3 regions of the Skermanella mucosa genome follow, and region 2 is predicted to be linked to each of the others. Evidence: predicted binding sites of a transcription regulator. Region 2 holds the regulator's gene; each other region holds the start of a gene.
The links. The regulator LexA, encoded in region 2, represses DNA repair genes until DNA is damaged. The targets are predictions, from matches to a motif close to ATGTTCTANTTTGGTTC.
Positions count from the first base shown of each region.

Region 1 (5,799 bases), 2.3 Mb from region 2:
GGCGCCGGTTCCGGCCTGCTGGAGCACGCCGCGCCACGAAGTCAGCACCGTGCCGGTCAGGCTGCGGTCGCGCCGGGCCAGCGCCTTCTCAGCGGCGGCCAGCGCATCGGCCCGCTCCTGGGTGGCCGTGGACGTCGTCGGCGCGGGCGTGGTCGGCGCGGGCGTCACGGCCTCGACCACCGCCGGCTTGGCGGCCGGCTCCTCGATCGGCTTGGCCGGCACGGGGTCGGGCTTGGAAACCACGGGAGCCGGGACCGGGACAGGCGTCGGGGCCGGCACGGTCAGCACCGGGCTGACGGTTTCCGCCGGTGCCATGGTCGCCGGGGTCACGACCACCGGCGCCTTGGGAGGTGAGAACATCTTGGCCATGGGGACAGGCTCCTTCGGATTTCGAATGGATTGTTCAGGAAAAGGCCGGCGAACCGGCACCCGCGGCCCCGCACGGCACCGGCGCCGCCGGGTCCAGCAGCCGCCGATAGAGCTGCCAGGGCGTCACCACCCAGCGGTCGTGCAGCCCCAGCACCCGCTTGGCCGCCTCGACGCAGGTGAACGGCCCCCAGGGCGCCGGACGGTCCAGGTCGCGCCGGACCGGGGCCGCCACCACGGCGTGCCCGCGCTCGGCGAACCAGCCGACCAGGTCGAAGCCGGCGGCGACCGGCTGGACCGCGATCTCCAGATGCGGCGACAGCGGGTCCACGGTGATCCAGTGGGTGCCGTCGTTCAGCGCCACGAAGCAGTGGCGGAAGCCGGGCCGCAGCAGCCGCAGCCACCACAGGTCGGCATCGCCGCAGAACACCACCCAGGCCCGCGGCTCGGCGCGGGGCGGGGCGGCGGGCGACACGGTGCCGCTCATCCCGCGAGCCGGGCATCGGCGACGATGCCCTTCTCGCGCAGGATCGGGTCCAGGAAGTCCAGCGCCTCCCGCCACAGGCCGGACGCCCGCACTTCCAGCCGGCGGTCGGGGTCGGGCGCCATCAGGCGGCGGCCGTAATGGACCAGCACATGCAGGTGGTCGCGGATCAGCTTGCGCTGGCGGTACAGCCGGTCGACCACGCGGAGCATGTCGAGCGGCTCGCAGGGGCGCGGCACCATGCCGCGGCCGGCGACGATGCGGGCTCCGGACGCGCGGGCCTCCTGCGCCTGGATGAACCAGAACCAGGCCTCCTCGGCGCTGTCGAACGGCACTCCGCAATCGTCGGAGAGCGGGACCGGGCGCGGAGAGCCGGGGTTTCCGGCGGGGGAAGGCGGATTGTGCCGACGGGATGACGGGGACGGGTGGCCGGACAAGGCGGCACCTCCTGGGCGGACGGGATTTCGGGAAAGGGTGTCTTCCGGCGGGAAGAACCCCCTTGATGTTCCCCTTATGTTCCGCTTTAATTCCTACGTCAAGCTCTTTGTGAAAACGTTCCTAGGGACATGAGGACCAGAATATGTGAAATTGTTCCCATGCTTAAACACGCAGACATATGGCAGGCGATCGATCGCCTCGCAGCCCAGAACGGGCTGTCGGCCTCCGGCCTCGCGCGGCGGGCCGGGCTGGACCCGACGACCTTCAACAAGAGCAAGCGGACCACGACCGAGGGGAAGCTGCGCTGGCCGTCGACCGAGAGCATCTCGAAGGTGCTGGAGGCGACCGCCAGCTCGTTCAGCGACTTCGTCAGCCTGGTCGACAACGAGCAGATCACGGGCGCCACCCAGCGCATCCCGGTGATCGGCTATGCCCAGGCGGGCGCCCAGGGCTTCTTCGACGACGCGGGCTATCCCGTCGGCAGCGGCTGGGACGAGTTGCAGTTCCCGCATGTCGGCGATCCCCAGGCCTATGCGCTGGAGATCACCGGCGACAGCATGGAGCCGGTCTACCGGGACGGCGACATCATCATCGTCTCGCCCTCGGCCAGCCTGCGGCGCGGCGACCGGGTGGTGGTCAAGACCACCGGCGGCGAGGTGATGGCCAAGCAGCTGCTGCGCTCGACCGCCAACCGGATCGAGCTCCAGTCGATCAACCCGGCCCACCCGCTGCGCACGCTCAGCCCGACCGAGATCACCTGGATGGCGCGGATCGTCTGGGCCAGCCAGTAGGCCGCCGGGAGACGGCCAGGGCGGCGGCTTAGGATTGGAATAAATTCCTTTGACAGTGGGGTGGGTTTGTGGTCATATCGCCCCATGATGGACGATTCGCACCCCAACGCCGCCGATCCGGCGACTCTTCTGGCCGACCTGTATCTGGATTTTTCCGGCCCGCCGCCGCGTGCGGCCCTGTCGGCGGCACTTTTGGGCGGCCGCGCCCCTCGTGACGCCGGGCGGATCGCGGCGGCCGGGCGCTTGGCCTCCCGCCTCGCCGCCGATGCCCGACTCGGCATCGCCCGCCGCCGGGCGGCCTTCGGGCGCAGCATTACGCGAGCCGATCCTCAAAACGATCCCCGGACCGATCCATGGCTCGCCCGCCTCGTCGCCGACCTGGCGCTTCACCGGGCGAGCGCGGTGGCCCGCATGGCGTCGGCTCACTCCATGCCGAGCGCCATCTTGTAAAGCTCGATCAACTCTTCTTCCTCCTGACGCTCCTCCTTGGCCTTCTTGCGAAGCCGGATGATCGTCCGGATGATCTTCACGTCGAAGCCGGTGCCCTTGGCCTCGAGATAGACATCCTTGATGTCGTCCGAGATGCCCTTCTTCTCTTCCTCGAGTCGCTCGATGCGCTCCACGAACGAGCGCAGGCGATCGGCGGCGATACCGCCGACATCGTTCGCCGGCCCGGCATCGGCCCGCGCCGCAACTGAAGTGTCCGTCATGAATTCCTCGTCACCAGAAACGACCTGTCGGAGGCACCATAGCCAATCCGACGGCCAAGGGCACCCCCGCCGACGCCCCGCCCAGAGAATCTTGTCCCCCACCCCCTTCTGGGGGAGAATGCCGTAGGTCGGACTTCGCCCGCCAGGGCGAACTCCAACGCCCTGCATCGACGCCCCGGCTCCCTCCGTCGGCGTCGGCCTTCGGCCGAGGCCGACCTACGGAATACCGGTCAAAAGCCCTGTCCCGCGGCCCGGCCGGGCCGCCGCCCCTCAGTGGTCCGAACGGGCCTGCGCCGCCGCGAAGGCCTGCTGCTTCTCGGCCGATGCCTCGGACTGGTGCTTGCTCTTCCACTCCTCATAGGGCATGCCGTAGATGATCTCCCGCGCCTCGTCGTAGCTCATCTCCATCCCCTTGCCCTCGGCGGCGGCCCGGTACCATTTCGACAGGCAGTTCCGGCAGAACCCCGCCAGGTTCATCATGTCGATGTTCTGCACGTCGGTGCGGTTGCGCAGGTGCTCGACCAATTGCCGGAAGGCCGCGGCCTCAAGCTCGGTGCGCGTGCGTTCGTCCAGTTCGGTCATCGTCGTCCACTCCCCAAAGCGCTCCCGTCCAAGCGAAAGCCGTCGGCTTGACATGGCATCGCCCGCCGCCGGGCGCAACCGCTTCGTCGGGAGGAGCGGTGCCGAACGGACCGTGCGGAACGCGCCGATGCGCCCGCCGCCCTCAGCCCGCCGCCGCCGGCTCCAGCCCGTGCAGGGTCTCGCCGATCAGCCAGTCCACCACCAGCTTCAGCGCGTCCTCCGCCGAGGCGCCGGCCGCCAGCGCCTCCTGGTAGACGGCGACTTGCCGGTGGGCGCTGGTGCCCCGGGCCACGATGCCCCGGGCGTTCTCGATCGCCTCGACGCAGCCCAGCGCCTCGGCGTCCTCGCGCAGCAGGCCGATCAGCTCCTCCAGCAGCTCGCCATAGGGGACGATGCCGCCTCGGCCGAAATCGATCAGGCCGGCGTCGAAGCCGTAGCGCTGCGCCCGCCAACGATTCTCCTCCAGCAGCAGGTTGCGGTAGCGCCGCCACGCGACGTTGCCGCGCCGCAGCCGCCACAGCATGCGCAGCAGGCAGACATAGAAGGCGGCGACGGTCAGCGTGTCGTCCAGCCGGGTGCAGATGTCGCTGATCCGCATCTCCAGCGTCGGGAACCGGCCCGATGGGCGGATGTCCCACCACAGCTTGGTCGCGTCCTCGATCACCCCGGCATCGACCAGGGCGCCGACCTGCTGCTGGAACTCGCCGAAGCTCTGGTACTCCTCCGGCATGCCCGTGCGGGGCAGCTCGTTCCAGACCGCCAGCCGATAGCTCTTCAGCCCGCTGTCCTGCCCCTGCCAGAACGGCGAGGAGGTGGACAGCGCCAGCAGGTGGGGCAGGAAGTAGCGCACCTGGTTCATCAGGTCGATGCGCAGGTTCTCGTCCTCGATCCCGACATGGACATGCATGCCGCAGATCATCAGCCGTCGCGCCGGCGCCCCGATGTCGCGGGCCAGCATGTTGTAGCGGTCGCGGTTGGTGTGCTTCTGCGGCAGCCACACCGCGAACGGGTGGGTGGAGGCCGCGATAGGCGCCAGCCCGTAGCGGTCCGCCACGCCGGCGACCGAACGGCGCAGCCGGGCCAGTTCGGTCCGTGCCTCCGACAGGTCGGCGCAGACGCGGGTGCCGATCTCGATCTGGCAGCGCAGGAACTCGGGATGGACCTGCTCGGGCGCCACGGCGGCGCAGGCCTCCAGCATGTCCTCGGGCGGGTCGGGCACGATATCGCGGGTCTGCCGGTCTACCAGCAGGTATTCCTCTTCGATGCCGAGCGTGAAGCTGGGGGCCGGTGCAGCCATGATCCTCAGAAATGCTGGATGCGATACAAGGTAGGGTCGGCCAGGACCTCGTCCAGGGCCTCGCCCAGGATGCCGGCCCATTCGGCGGCACCATGGCGGGTGTCGATCAGGTCCTGGCGGATCTCCACCAGCAGATGGGGCAGCCCCGGCACCACCGCATGACGGTCGATGGTCGATCCCTCCGTGCCCTTGCCGGTATAGGGCTCGTTGTCGCCGACCACCAGGCGGGCGTCGGCCCGGAGCCGTTCCATCACCGGCACCGGCATGCGGGGATCGCGGTCCCACAGGATGCCGATATGCCAGGGCCGCTCGATACCGTTCATCACGGGGGTGAAGCTGTGGATCGACACGACCGCCGGAACCTGCCCGCGCCCGCGCAGCCGGTCGATCTCGGCGGCCGCGGTCGAGTGGTACGGCCAGAACAGCCCGTCCACCCGCTGCGCCGCCTCCGCCGGGTCCAGCGCCCGGTTGCCCGGCACCACCACGCCGTCGCTGATCACCGGAATCGACGTCGGATCGTCCAGGTCGCGGTTGAGATCGATGATCAGGCGGGAATAGCCGGACAGCACGGCCGCCGCGTCCCAGCGCTCCACCAGCGCCCGGGTCACGTCGGCGGCACCGATGTCGTAGGCGATGTGCCGGGACAGCGCCGCGTCGTCCAGCCCCAGCGTCCCCAGCGACGCGGGCATGGCGTTGGAGGCGTGGTCGCACAGCAGCAGGACCGGCGCGCGGCCTTCGCGGTTCAGGACCGTCACCGGCGGCGGATCGCCGGGACCGAGCAGCGGCGGCATCGCCGAGGGCTTGGGAGCCGTGGAGGAAGCAGACATGACCCGCACTATACCCGAATCGCCGCGCGGCGAAATGCCCCGCGACACTGAAATCCGGGAGCATGGCCGCCCTGACGAAATCCTCCCTTGCCACGGCACCCCCGCCGGGTGTCCATGCACATCCCGCGCGTCCCTTTCCCGGCCCCGTCTCCTTCGGAACCTTCCCGATGCCCAGCGTCCCTCCGGCCACCCCTCCGGTCCCCTCGACCAAGACCATCGCCCCGGGTCTGTCCCCCGCGGCCATAGCGGCCGACCGCGCAGCGCGGATCGCCCTTATCGCCCTGCTGGTGGGCGCGCTCGGCAT
Region 1 is NZ_CP086106.1:4,992,154-4,997,952, forward strand. It holds gene JL100_RS23215 (hypothetical protein) at 1-369, opposite strand, end outside; gene JL100_RS23220 (hypothetical protein) at 404-853, opposite strand; gene JL100_RS23225 (hypothetical protein) at 850-1,185, opposite strand; gene JL100_RS23230 (S24 family peptidase) at 1,447-2,079, shown strand; gene JL100_RS23235 (hypothetical protein) at 2,164-2,529, shown strand; gene JL100_RS23240 (DUF2312 domain-containing protein) at 2,502-2,789, opposite strand; gene JL100_RS23245 (DUF1244 domain-containing protein) at 3,060-3,371, opposite strand; gene JL100_RS23250 (carboxylate-amine ligase) at 3,514-4,668, opposite strand; gene JL100_RS23255 (N-formylglutamate amidohydrolase) at 4,674-5,495, opposite strand; gene JL100_RS23260 (DMT family transporter) at 5,663-5,799, shown strand, end outside.
Region 1: a site for LexA is predicted at 1,353-1,369, ahead of JL100_RS23230 (S24 family peptidase). Genes of this name have one in related genera too.

Region 2 (5,799 bases):
TCCGGCAGGGTGAAGTCGGCATACCGGCTGGACGCATGCTCACGGCGCGGGACATCGGGCTCGCCGCCGCGATGAACTGGCCCTGGCTCCGCGTCCGTCGTCGCCCCCGCGTCGCGATCCTTGCGACGGGCGACGAGATCGTGCTTCCCGGCGAGCCCCTGGGGCCGGACCAGATCGTCAGCTCGAATGCCTTCGCCCTGGCCGGTCTGGTCACGGCGTGCGGCGGCATTCCGGTCAACCTGGGTGTCGCCCTGGACACGCCGGAGTCGCTGGCCCGGCTCGTCAAGGGTGCCGAGCGGGCCGACATCCTGGTCACCTCCGGCGGGGCGTCGGCGGGCGAATATGATCTCGTGCGGGGCGTGCTGGGCGACCGCGGCATGGACCTGGATTTTTACAAGATCGCCATGCGGCCGGGAAAGCCGCTGATGTTCGGCCGGCTCGGCGACGTGCCGGTGCTCGGCCTGCCCGGCAATCCGGTATCGAGTCAGGTCTGCGCCATCCTGTTCCTGCGGCCCGCGCTTCACCGCCTGCTCGGGCTTCCGGCGGAGGAAGAATCGCGCCGCACCGCGATGCTTGGCCGCCCGGTCAAGCAGAACGACCAACGCGAAGATTATCTGAGGGCATCCCTGAGTATCGGCCCGGACGGCGAACTGGTCGCCAACCCCTTCGAATCACAGGATAGTTCCTTGCTGACGGTGCTTGCCCGGGCCGACTGCCTGGTGGTCCGCCCGCCCTTCGCACCGGCAGCATCGGCCGGCGACACTGTAGAATTTCTTTCCCTGGGCGGCGGAATCCTGAGTCTTTAGGTGACCGGACCTGCCGGACAAGGGTAAAATTGTTCAGCGAATGCTTGACGCCTTTCGCGAACCAAACTAGAACATAGAATAATGTTTTTGTTTTGTTCCGGACCGGTTGGTCCCGCGCGCAGGGGGCGTAGATGCTGACACGTAAACAATACGAGCTTCTGCTCTTCATCAACGACCGGCTGGGCGAAGGCGGGGTTTCGCCCTCGTTCGACGAGATGAAGGATGCCCTGGGTCTCAAGTCGAAGTCGGGTATCCACCGGCTGATCACGGGGTTGGAGGAACGCGGGTTCATACGCCGCCTGCCCCACCGCGCCCGCGCGCTCGAAGTTCTCCGGCTGCCGGAAGGGGCTGAAGCGGGCTCTGCTCGCCAGCAGCAGCGCACGCCCGAACGCCCAAAGTTCCAGCCCAACGTCATCAAGGGCGACTTCACCGGTGCCCTGGCCGGGCGCGAGGCCAGCAACGATGCCGAGGCCATCCAGCTTCCTCTGTACGGGCGGATCGCCGCCGGTACGCCGATCGAGGCCCTGCGCGACAACAGCGCCATGATCAACGTGCCGGCGACCATGCTGCCGCCCGGCGACCATTACGCTCTGGAAGTCGCCGGCGACAGCATGGTCGAGGCCGGCATCCTGGATGGCGACACCGTCATCATCAACCGTTGCGAGATGGCCGACAGCGGCACGATCGTGGTGGCGCTGATCGACGAGCACGAGGTGACCCTGAAGCGCCTCCGGCGCAAGGGCCAGACGGTGGCGCTTGAGCCGGCCAACCCCGCCTTCGAGACCCGCATCTTCGGTGCCGACCGGGTGCGCGTCCAGGGCCGCCTGGTGGGTCTGCTGCGTCGCTACTGAAGCAGGTCGGCAGGCCGTTGCCACGAGGGGCGGACCGGGAAGCCTTGCGAGGCTGCCCGGTCCGCCCTTTTTCGTTTACCTATAGGCTGAAATCTGGTCTGCGATGCGCCCCTCTGGGCGAGGCGACGCCTGCGAGCTTGGGATCTACAAAGGCAAGTCGGCGATCGCGCTTGGATTGCTGGCGCGCGCCGACGGGACCGTTTTCTGCTTCGATGCCTTCCAGGAGACTCCACGGGCCGAGGCCGAAGCGAATATTCTTCGGTGCTGTCCTGAACTCGGGAAAAGGCTTGTCTGCGTCGCCGGTGACCTCCGGCAGCGGAAAGAGCCCCCTGGTATGGTCAAGCGGGGCAGCCTCCGTCTCCTCCACCTTGACGCTGTCCATGACCACCCCTCAGTCCTGAACGACCTGAACAACTTCGCTCCCCTGCTCACAGGCCAAGGAGTGATCGTCCTTGATGACTGCTTCGATCCGGAGTGGCCGGGCGTTCCCACGGCCATGGCGGAATTTTGCCTGTCGCCGGAAGGCCGCCATATCCGCCCTTTCGCGGCATCACGGGCCAAGATGTACCTTTGCGCGCGCCACATGGTCCGGACGTACCAGCATTGCATCGTCATAAGCGGATTGGTCAGCAACATGTCGCTGGAGCGGGTCCTTGACGGATCGGTGCTGCGCTGTTTTACCAACTGGCCGATACCGCCCGAAACTCTGCTGCAGCAGCTTGATGCGGGTTGACAAAAAGCCCCCGGAAACCGTTGGTTTCCGGGGGCTTTTTTGGTGAGCGCGCTGGGGCTCGAACCCAGGACCTACTGATTAAAAGTCAGTTGCTCTACCAGCTGAGCTACGCGCTCTCAGGGTCGGGGCGGAACATAGGGGCCGGGACCCTTCCGGTCAACCTGCATTTACCCTGATCCAGCCCCCCGGTTCCCCCGTCAGACCTTGAGGGTCTGAACGCGCTTGGTCAGGTCGCCTGCGTCAAGCGCGAACCGCGCGGTGAGCCGTTCGGCGACCCTGGGCGAGACGAAATGCGTGATGTCGCCGCCCAGCCTGCCGATCTCCTTGACGAAGCGCGAGGAGATGAATTGATGGCGGTCGGACGCCATCAGGAAGACGGTCTCCACCTTTGGGTTCAAGCGGGCGTTCATGCCGGCCATCTGGAACTCGTATTCGAAGTCCGATACCGCCCGCAGGCCCCGGATGATCACCGAAGCGTTCATGTCCACGGCGAAGTGCATCAGCAGGCTGTCGAACGGCTTCACCTCGATCTTGGTGCCGTTCGGTTTCAGGGCCGCGATGTCTTCCTCGACCATCGCGACCCGTTCCTCGGTGGAGAAAAGAGGGCCTTTTCCGGCGTTGCGGGCGACGCCGACGATCAGGTGGTCCATCACGCGGGAAGCGCGCTGGATGATGTCCATGTGGCCGTTGGTGACCGGGTCGAATGTCCCGGGATAGACGCCGATCCGTTTGCTCATCTGCCGCTTCTTCCCCTAACCTCGGGGCGGCCTTGAACCTGCCGCACCCTGCACCCGTCATTGCTCCGCCAGTTACTCGGGCGACGCATCGTCGCCCCCGCTAACAGCGGTCTCCGCTTCCGCTTCCTCGGTCAGCCAAGCTACCGAGACGACCCGCTCGCCCTGCGCCACCCGGAACAGGGTGACGCCCTGGGTCTTGCGGCCCGCGATCCGGACATCGTGAATCGGCATTCGGATCATCTGCCCGCCATCCGTCACCAACATGACTTGATGATCATCCGTGACGGGGAAAGCCGCGACGACCGGGCCATTGCGCTCGTTCATCTCGATGTTCCAGATGCCCTGGCCGCCCCGACCGGTGACTCTGTACTCGTAGGAGGAGGTCCGTTTGCCGAATCCGCGCTCGGAGACGGTCAGGATGAACTCCTCCTTGCGCCGCATCGCCTCATAGCGCTCGGGCGACAGGGCGATATTGGTCGAAACCTCGGCGTCGGGATCGGGCGCCTCGTCGCTCGACGCCTCTTCCCCGGCCGCCCGGCGCTCGGCGTTGGCCTGGCGCAGGTAGGCGGCGCGTTCGTCGGCGTCGGCGTCGACATGGTTCAGCATCGACATGCCGATCACCTCGTCGCCGTCGGCCAGCCGGATGCCGCGGACGCCCGTGGAGGTGCGGCCGCTGAAGATCCGGATGTCGTCGACCTGGAAGCGGATGCACTTGCCGCCGCGCGTCGCCAGCAGAACGTCCTGGTCGACCGTGCCGGTCCGCACCGCGATCAGCCGCTCGCCTTCCTCTTCCAGCTTCATGGCGATCAGGCCGTTGGCCCGGATGTTGGTGAAGTCCGACAGCTTGTTGCGGCGGACGTTGCCCTTGCTGGTGGCGAAGAAGACGCACAGGTCGCCCCAGGTCGCCTCGTCCTCCGGCATGGGCATGACGGTGGAGATCGTCTCGCCGTCGACCAGCGGCAGCAGGTTGATCAGCGCCTTGCCGCGTGCCTGCGGCGTGCCGAGCGGCAGGCGCCAGACCTTCAGCTTGTAGACCATGCCGCGCGACGAGAAGAACAGCATGGGCGTGTGGGTATTGGCGACGAACAGGTCGTGGACCGTATCCTCCGCCTTCATGCTCATGCCCGAGCGGCCCTTGCCGCCGCGCCTCTGCGCCCGGTACGTGGAGACCGGGACCCGCTTGATGTAGCCGGAGTGACTGACCGTGACGACCATGTCCTCGCGCTGGATCAGGTCCTCGATGTCGGACTCGAACTCCAGCTCCATCAGGGTGGTTCGCCGCGGAGTGCCGAACCGCTCCTTCATTTCCAGCAGCTCGGTCCGCAGGATCTCCAGCAGCAGGGTGCGAGACGCCAGGACTTCGAGATAGTACGCGATCCGGTCCGTGACCTCGCGCAGGTCGCCGCCGATCTTGTCACGCTCCAGGCCGGTCAGGCGGTTCAACCGCAGTTCCAGGATGGCGCGGGCCTGGGCCTCGGACAGGCGGTAGGTCCCTTGCGGGCTGACGCCCCTGCCCGGCTCGTCGATCAGGGCGATCAACGGGGTGACGTCGCCGGCCGGCCAATCGCGGGCCATCATCTCCTCGCGCGCGACGCCGGCATCGGGCGCCCGGCGGATCAGCGCGATCATCTCGTCCAGGTTGGCGACTGCGACCGCCAAGCCGACCAGGGTATGCGCCTTCTCCCGCGCCTTGCCCAGCTCGAACTCGGTCCGGCGGGTAATGACCTGCTCGCGAAAGGCGACGAAGGCGGAGATGATGTCCTTCAAGGTCATCGTCAGCGGCCGGCCGCCGTTGAGCGCCAGCGCGTTGACGCCGAACGAGGTCTGCAGCGGCGTATAGCGGTAGAGCTGGTTCAAAACCACGTCGGCGACGGCGTCGCGCTTCAGCTCGATCACGACCCGGACGCCGTCACGGTCCGATTCGTCGCGCAGGTCGGAGATCCCCTCGATCGTCTTGTCGTGGACGACCTCGGCGATCCGCTCCATCATGCGGGCCTTGTTGACCTGGTAGGGCACCTCGTTGATCACGATGGCCCAGCGGTCCTTCCGGATCTCCTCGATCTCGGTCTTGCCGCGCATCACAATCGAGCCGCGGCCGGTATGGTAGGCCTGCCGGATGCCGGTCTTGCCCATCACCTGGGCGCCGGTCGGGAAATCCGGGCCCGGCACATGCTCCATCAGGTCTTCGATGGTGATGTCGTTGTCGTCGATATAGGCACAGCAGGCGTCTATCACTTCCCCCAGATTGTGGGGAGGGATGTTGGTCGCCATGCCGACCGCGATGCCGCCGGCGCCGTTGACCAGCAGGTTCGGAAAACGCGCGGGAAGGACGTCCGGCTCCGCCGACGATTCGTCGTAGTTGGGGTGGAAGTCGACGGTGTCCTTGTCGATGTCGTCGAGCAGGCTTTCCGCCGCCTTCGCTAGCCGCGCCTCGGTATAGCGCATGGCCGCGGGCGGGTCGCCGTCCATCGAACCGAAATTGCCCTGCCCGTCGATCAGCGGCAGGCGCATCGAGAAATCCTGGGCCATGCGGACCATGGCGTCATAGATCGCGCTGTCGCCGTGCGGGTGGTACTTACCCATCACGTCGCCGACGATACGGGCGGACTTCTTGTAAGGCTTGTTGCTGTCGTAACCGCCTTCCTTCATCGCGAACAGGATTCGGCGATGCA
Region 2 is NZ_CP086106.1:2,706,968-2,712,766, forward strand. It holds gene JL100_RS12310 (molybdopterin molybdotransferase MoeA) at 1-806, shown strand, start outside; gene lexA (transcriptional repressor LexA) at 938-1,657, shown strand; partial or broken gene JL100_RS36810 (class I SAM-dependent methyltransferase) at 1,761-2,060, shown strand; gene JL100_RS36525 (hypothetical protein) at 2,100-2,390, shown strand; tRNA gene JL100_RS12325 (tRNA-Lys) at 2,431-2,506, opposite strand; gene coaD (pantetheine-phosphate adenylyltransferase) at 2,588-3,127, opposite strand; gene gyrA (DNA gyrase subunit A) at 3,200-5,799, opposite strand, start outside.

Region 3 (5,799 bases), 2.5 Mb from region 2:
CCATGTCGGGGCGGCCGCCGCCGCCCTTGCCGCCGACCGCCGCAGCACCGGCCTTGACCAGCTCGACCGCGCTGAAGCGGCCGGTCAGGTCCTCGGTCACCGCGACCACCAGCGACGCCTTGCCGTCATTGACCGCGACCAGCGCGATCACGCCGGAGCCGACCTGTTTCTTCATCTCGTCGGCCATCGGCTTCAGGTCCTTGGCGGGCATGCCGTCGAGCACGCGCGCGGCGAACTTGACGCCGGCGACCTCCTTCTCGCCGCCGCCGGCAGGGCCGGCTCCGCCGCCCATGGCGACCTGTCGGCGAAGGTCGGCAAGCTCCCGCTCCAGCCGGCGGCGCTCCTCGACCAGCGACGCGACGCGGGAGGGCACCTCGGCCGGCGTTGCCTTCAGGGCCGCGGCCGTCTGCTGGAGCAGGTGCTCCTGCTCGTTGAGGTAGGCCGCGGCGCCGGCGCCGGTCAGCGCCTCCACGCGGCGGACGCCGGCGGCCACCGCGCCCTCGCCGACGATCTTGAACAGGCCGATGTCGCCGGTGCGGCGGACATGGGTGCCGCCGCACAGCTCGATCGAGAACTCCTTGTTGGCGTCGGGATCGCGCCCGCCCATGGAGACGACCCGGACCTCGTCGCCGTACTTCTCGCCGAACAGAGCCATGGCACCCAGCTCGACCGCTTCCTGCGGGCTCATCAAGCGCGTCACCACGTCGCTGTTGCCCAGGACCCGCCGGTTGACCTCCGCCTCGACCACGGCGATGTCCTCGGCGGTCAATCCCACCGGCTGGCTGATGTCGAAGCGCAGGCGTTCCGGCGCCACCAGCGAGCCCTTCTGGGTGACGTGCTCGCCCAGCCGGCGGCGCAACGCCTCGTGCAGCAGGTGGGTCGCGGAATGGTTCGCCCGGATCGCGGCGCGCCGGGCGGTATCGACCCGCAGCTCGACCACGTCGCCGACCGAGACCGCGCCCTTGGCGACCTTGGCCTGATGGACCCACAGCGCGCCCAGCTTCTTCTGCGTGTCGTAGACCGGCACCTCGGCGCCGTCGGCCGTGAACATCACGCCGCTGTCGCCGACCTGGCCGCCAGACTCGCCGTAGAAGGGGGTCTGGTTGACGATCACCTGGACGTCGGCCCCGGCCTCGGCCTTCTCAACCCGCTTGCCGTCGACGATCAGGGCCAGCACCTTGCCCTCGGCCACCTCGGTGTCGTAGCCCAGGAACTCGGTGGCGCCCAGCTCGTCGCGCAGCTCGAACCACAGGGTCTCGGTCGCGGCCTCGCCGGAACCGGCCCAGGCCTTGCGCGCTTCCGCCTTCTGCCGGCCCATGGCCTGGTTGAAGCCGTCGATGTCCACCGTGCGGTTGCGGCCGCGCAGCACGTCCTGGGTCAGGTCGACCGGGAAGCCGAAGGTGTCGTAGAGCTTGAACGCGACCTCGCCGGGCAGCGATCCGCCTTCGGGAATGCCGGCGGTCTCCTCGTCCAGCAGGCGGAGGCCGCGCTCCAGCGTCTGCTTGAACCGGGTCTCCTCCAGCTTCAGGGTCTCGGTGATCAGCGGCTGCGCCCGCACCAGTTCCGGATAATGCGTGCCCATCAGCTGGACCAGCGCCGGGACCAGCCGGTACATCAGGGGCTCCTTGCAGCCGATGATGTGCGCGTGCCGCATGGCGCGGCGCATGATCCGGCGCAGGACGTAGCCGCGCCCCTCGTTGGACGGCAGGACGCCGTCGGCGATCAGGAACGAGGTCGAGCGCAGATGGTCGGCGATGACCCGGTGGGAGACCGCGTGCGGGCCGTCGGCCGCGACCTTGGTGGCGTCGGCCGAGGCCAGGATCAGCGTGCGCAGCAGGTCGATGTCGTAATTGTCGTGCTTGCCCTGGAGCACCGCCGCCAGCCGCTCCAGGCCCATGCCGGTGTCGATCGAGGGCTTGGGCAGGTCGATCCGACGGTCGGGCGTCACCTGCTCGTACTGCATGAACACGAGGTTCCAGATCTCGATGAAACGGTCGCCGTCCTGGTCGGCGCTGCCCGGCGGGCCGCCGGCCACCGCCGGGCCGTGGTCATAGAAGATCTCGGAGCAGGGGCCGCACGGGCCGGTGTCGCCCATGCGCCAGAAATTGTCGTCGGTCGGAATGCGGATGATCCTGCCGTCGTCCAGGCCGGCGATCTTCCGCCACAGGGCGGCCGCCTCTTCGTCGGAGGAGTGGACGGTGACCAGCAGCTTGTCCGCCGGAAGCCCGTACTCCTTCGTGATCAGGTTCCAGGCATGCTCGATGGCGCCATCCTTGAAGTAGTCGCCGAACGAGAAATTGCCGAGCATCTCGAAAAAGGTATGGTGCCGGGCGGTGTAGCCGACATTGTCCAGGTCGTTGTGCTTGCCGCCCGCGCGCACGCATTTCTGGCTGGTGGTCGCCCGGGAATAGGGGCGCGCCTCGGCCCCGGTGAAGACGTTCTTGAACTGCACCATGCCGGCGTTGGTGAACATCAGCGTCGGGTCGTTGCGCGGCACCAGCGGGCTGGAGTCCACGATCTGGTGCCCTTGGCTGGCGAAATAGTTCAGGAAGGTGGCGCGGATGTCGTTGGCGGTCTGCATGATGGCGCTCGGTTCCCAGGACGCAGGTATGGTGCGGCCCGTCTTCTGTTCAAAGGTTTCGGCCGACACGGGTTTCCCCTGCTTGTACCGTGCCGGCGGGGCCGATGTCCACCGATGCTGCGGAAGCCCCGGGGGAAGCCCCGGGCAATGCCCAAACGGAAAAGCCGCGCGGTCCCGAAGGTCCGCGCGGCTTTTCCGGTGCAGGATATGACGGCGGACCGATCAGTCCGGGCTGCTGGCCTCGCCGTCGGCTTCCGGCGTTCCCATCATGGCGTTGGCCACCAGGCCGGCGTTGGCGCGGATCTTGGCCTCGATGGAGTCGGCCACCTCGGTGTTCTGGCGCAGGAAGTTCTTGGCGTTCTCGCGGCCCTGGCCGATGCGCTGGCCCTCGTAGCTGAACCAGGAACCCGACTTCTCGACCACGTTGGCCTGGACGCCGAGGTCGAGCAGCTCGCCCACCTTGGACACGCCCTCGCCGTACATGATGTCGAACTCGACCACCCGGAACGGCGGGGCCATCTTGTTCTTGACCACCTTCACGCGGGTCTGGTTGCCGACCACGTTCTCCCGGTCCTTGATCGCACCGATGCGGCGGATGTCGAGGCGGACCGAGGCGTAGAACTTCAGCGCGTTGCCGCCGGTCGTGGTTTCCGGGTTGCCGAACATGACGCCGATCTTCAACCGGATCTGGTTGATGAAGATGACGGTGGTGTGCGACTTGGAGATCGAGCCGGTCAGCTTGCGGAGCGCCTGGCTCATCAGCCGGGCGTGCAGGCCGACGTGGCTGTCGCCCATCTCGCCTTCCAGCTCGGCACGGGGCACCAGGGCCGCGACGCTGTCGACCACCAGCACGTCGATGGCACCCGAGCGAACCAGCGTGTCGGTGATCTCGAGCGCCTGCTCGCCGGCGTCGGGCTGCGAGATCAGGAGCTCGTCCACGTCGACGCCCAGCTTGCGGGCATAGCCGGGATCGAGTGCGTGCTCGGCATCGACGAAGGCGCAGGTGCCGCCGTTCTTCTGGGCCTGGGCGATGGCATGGAGCGCCAGGGTCGTCTTGCCCGAGCTTTCCGGGCCGTAGATCTCGACGATGCGGCCGCGCGGCAGGCCGCCGATGCCGAGCGCGATGTCGAGGCCGAGCGAACCGGTCGAGACGACCTCGGCCTCCGTCGGAACTTCGCGGGCACCGAGCTTCATGATGGAGCCCTTGCCGAACGCGCGTTCGATCTGACCGAGGGCCGCGTCTAGTGCCTTTTGCTTATCCATGGGACTTTCAACCAAACGCAAGGGTGCGGACGACATGCTGGGGCCCCTCTTCTCTCATACGGTCGGCAGGAGTGCAACGTGAAGAGAATGTACTCTTTTCGTTCTCTTCTGCCAAGGGGCAATCGGAACATAGAGGGAACAAACCACCTGTCCCCCGTTCCGCAGCCGTACGGAGGAACCCGTTATGTGGAGACCGCCGCGGCCCGCGTCACCCGTCGCGCAGGACCTCCTTCACCTTGCCGGCGAGCTGCTTGAGGCTGAACGGCTTGGGCAGGAAATGGATATGCTCGCCGGCGTCGATCTGGTCGCGGAACTTGTCCTCGGTATAGCCGGAGATGAAGATCACCTTCATCTCCGGCCGTTTGTCGCGGACGTGCCGGATCAGGGTGGGTCCGTCCATGTGGGGCATCACCACGTCGCTGACCAGCAGGTCGACACGGTTCGACTCGGAGTTCAGCAGGCTGAGCGCCGCTTCGCCGCTGCGGGCCTCGAGCACCTGATAACCCTTGTTGCGGAGCGCCCGGGCGCTGAACACGCGCACGGCGTCCTCGTCCTCGACCAGCAGGATGGTCCCGGTCCCGGTCAAGTCCCCGGCCGACCGCTCCCGGGCCTCGCTCTCGGCTTCGGCCGTGGCGCCGGCGGCCTTGGCCGACTGGTGGCGCGGCAGGTATATGGTGAACTTGGCGCCCTCCCCCGGGGCGCTGTCGACGAAGATGAAGCCGCCGGTCTGGCGCACGATGCCGTACACGGTGGACAGGCCGAGGCCGGTGCCGGAACCGACCTCCTTGGTGGAGAAGAACGGCTCGAAGATGCGGGCGAGGTTTTCCTTGGGAATCCCGATACCGGTGTCCGACACCTCGATCGCGACATACTCGCCGGGAGGCATCTCCTCGTGCTCGCGGCGGGTCGGGCCGTCGGTCGAGACGTTGCTGGTCTGTATGGTCAGCCGTCCGCCACCCGACATGGCGTCGCGGGCGTTGACGGCGAGATTGATGATGACCTGTTCGAGCTGGCCCTGGTCGACCTTGATCAGGCCCAGGTCGCGGCCATGGGTCATCTTCAGCTCGATGTTCTCGCCGATCAGCCGGCGCAGCAGGTTCGACAGCTCGGCCAGCACGTCGGTGATATTGAGCACGCGCGGCTGCAGCGTCTGCTGGCGCGAGAAGGCCAGCAGCTGGCGCACCAGGTTGGCCGCCCTGTTGGCGTTCTGCTTGATCTGCATGATGTCGCTGAACGACTGGTCGCCCGGCTTGTGCCGGAGCAGCAGCAGGTCGCAGAAGCCGATCATCGCCGTCAGGAGGTTGTTGAAGTCGTGGGCCACGCCGCCCGCGAGCTGGCCGATCGCCTGCATCTTCTGGCTCTGGGCGAACTGCGCCTCCAGGCTCTTCTGCTCGGTCAGGTCGATGAAGTGCAGGATCATTCCGGAGCCGGAACCCGCCCCGGCATCCCCGCTCCCTGATCCATTGGCCGATCCATTGCCCGACCCGCCGGCCATCCGGCGGGCATAGAGCTGCGCCATCTTCTTGTCCCGGCCCAGGGCGCGCAGGTTCACCTCGAAAGGAGCGATCATATCGGAACCGGACTTGATCTGCTCCAGGCGGGCGACCACCGTGGACCGCTCGCCCGCGCTGAACAGTTCGGCCAGGGGGCATCCCATGATGCTGCGCAGCGGACGGCCGACCATGGTCAGGAAAGCCTGGTTGCATTCCGCCAGCCTGCCGCCCTCGTCGATCAGGGCGATGCCGATCGGCGCCTCCTCGAAGAAGCTCTGGAAGCGCTGTTCCGAAAGGTGCAGCGCCTCGCGCCATTCCCGCTCGGGCGTCAGGTCCCGCACCACGGAGCGGGTCCGCAGCGACCGGCCATCGCCCGACGCCACCACGGTCTGGACGACCGAGGCCTGGAACCGCCGCCCCCCGAGACCCTTCATGGTCACGTCGCCGCCGCTCTCGGCACCG
Region 3 is NZ_CP086106.1:5,239,799-5,245,597, forward strand. It holds gene alaS (alanine--tRNA ligase) at 1-2,581, opposite strand, end outside; gene recA (recombinase RecA) at 2,804-3,880, opposite strand; gene JL100_RS24290 (hybrid sensor histidine kinase/response regulator) at 4,053-5,799, opposite strand, start outside.
Region 3: a site for LexA is predicted at 3,932-3,948, ahead of recA (recombinase RecA). Genes of this name have one in related genera too.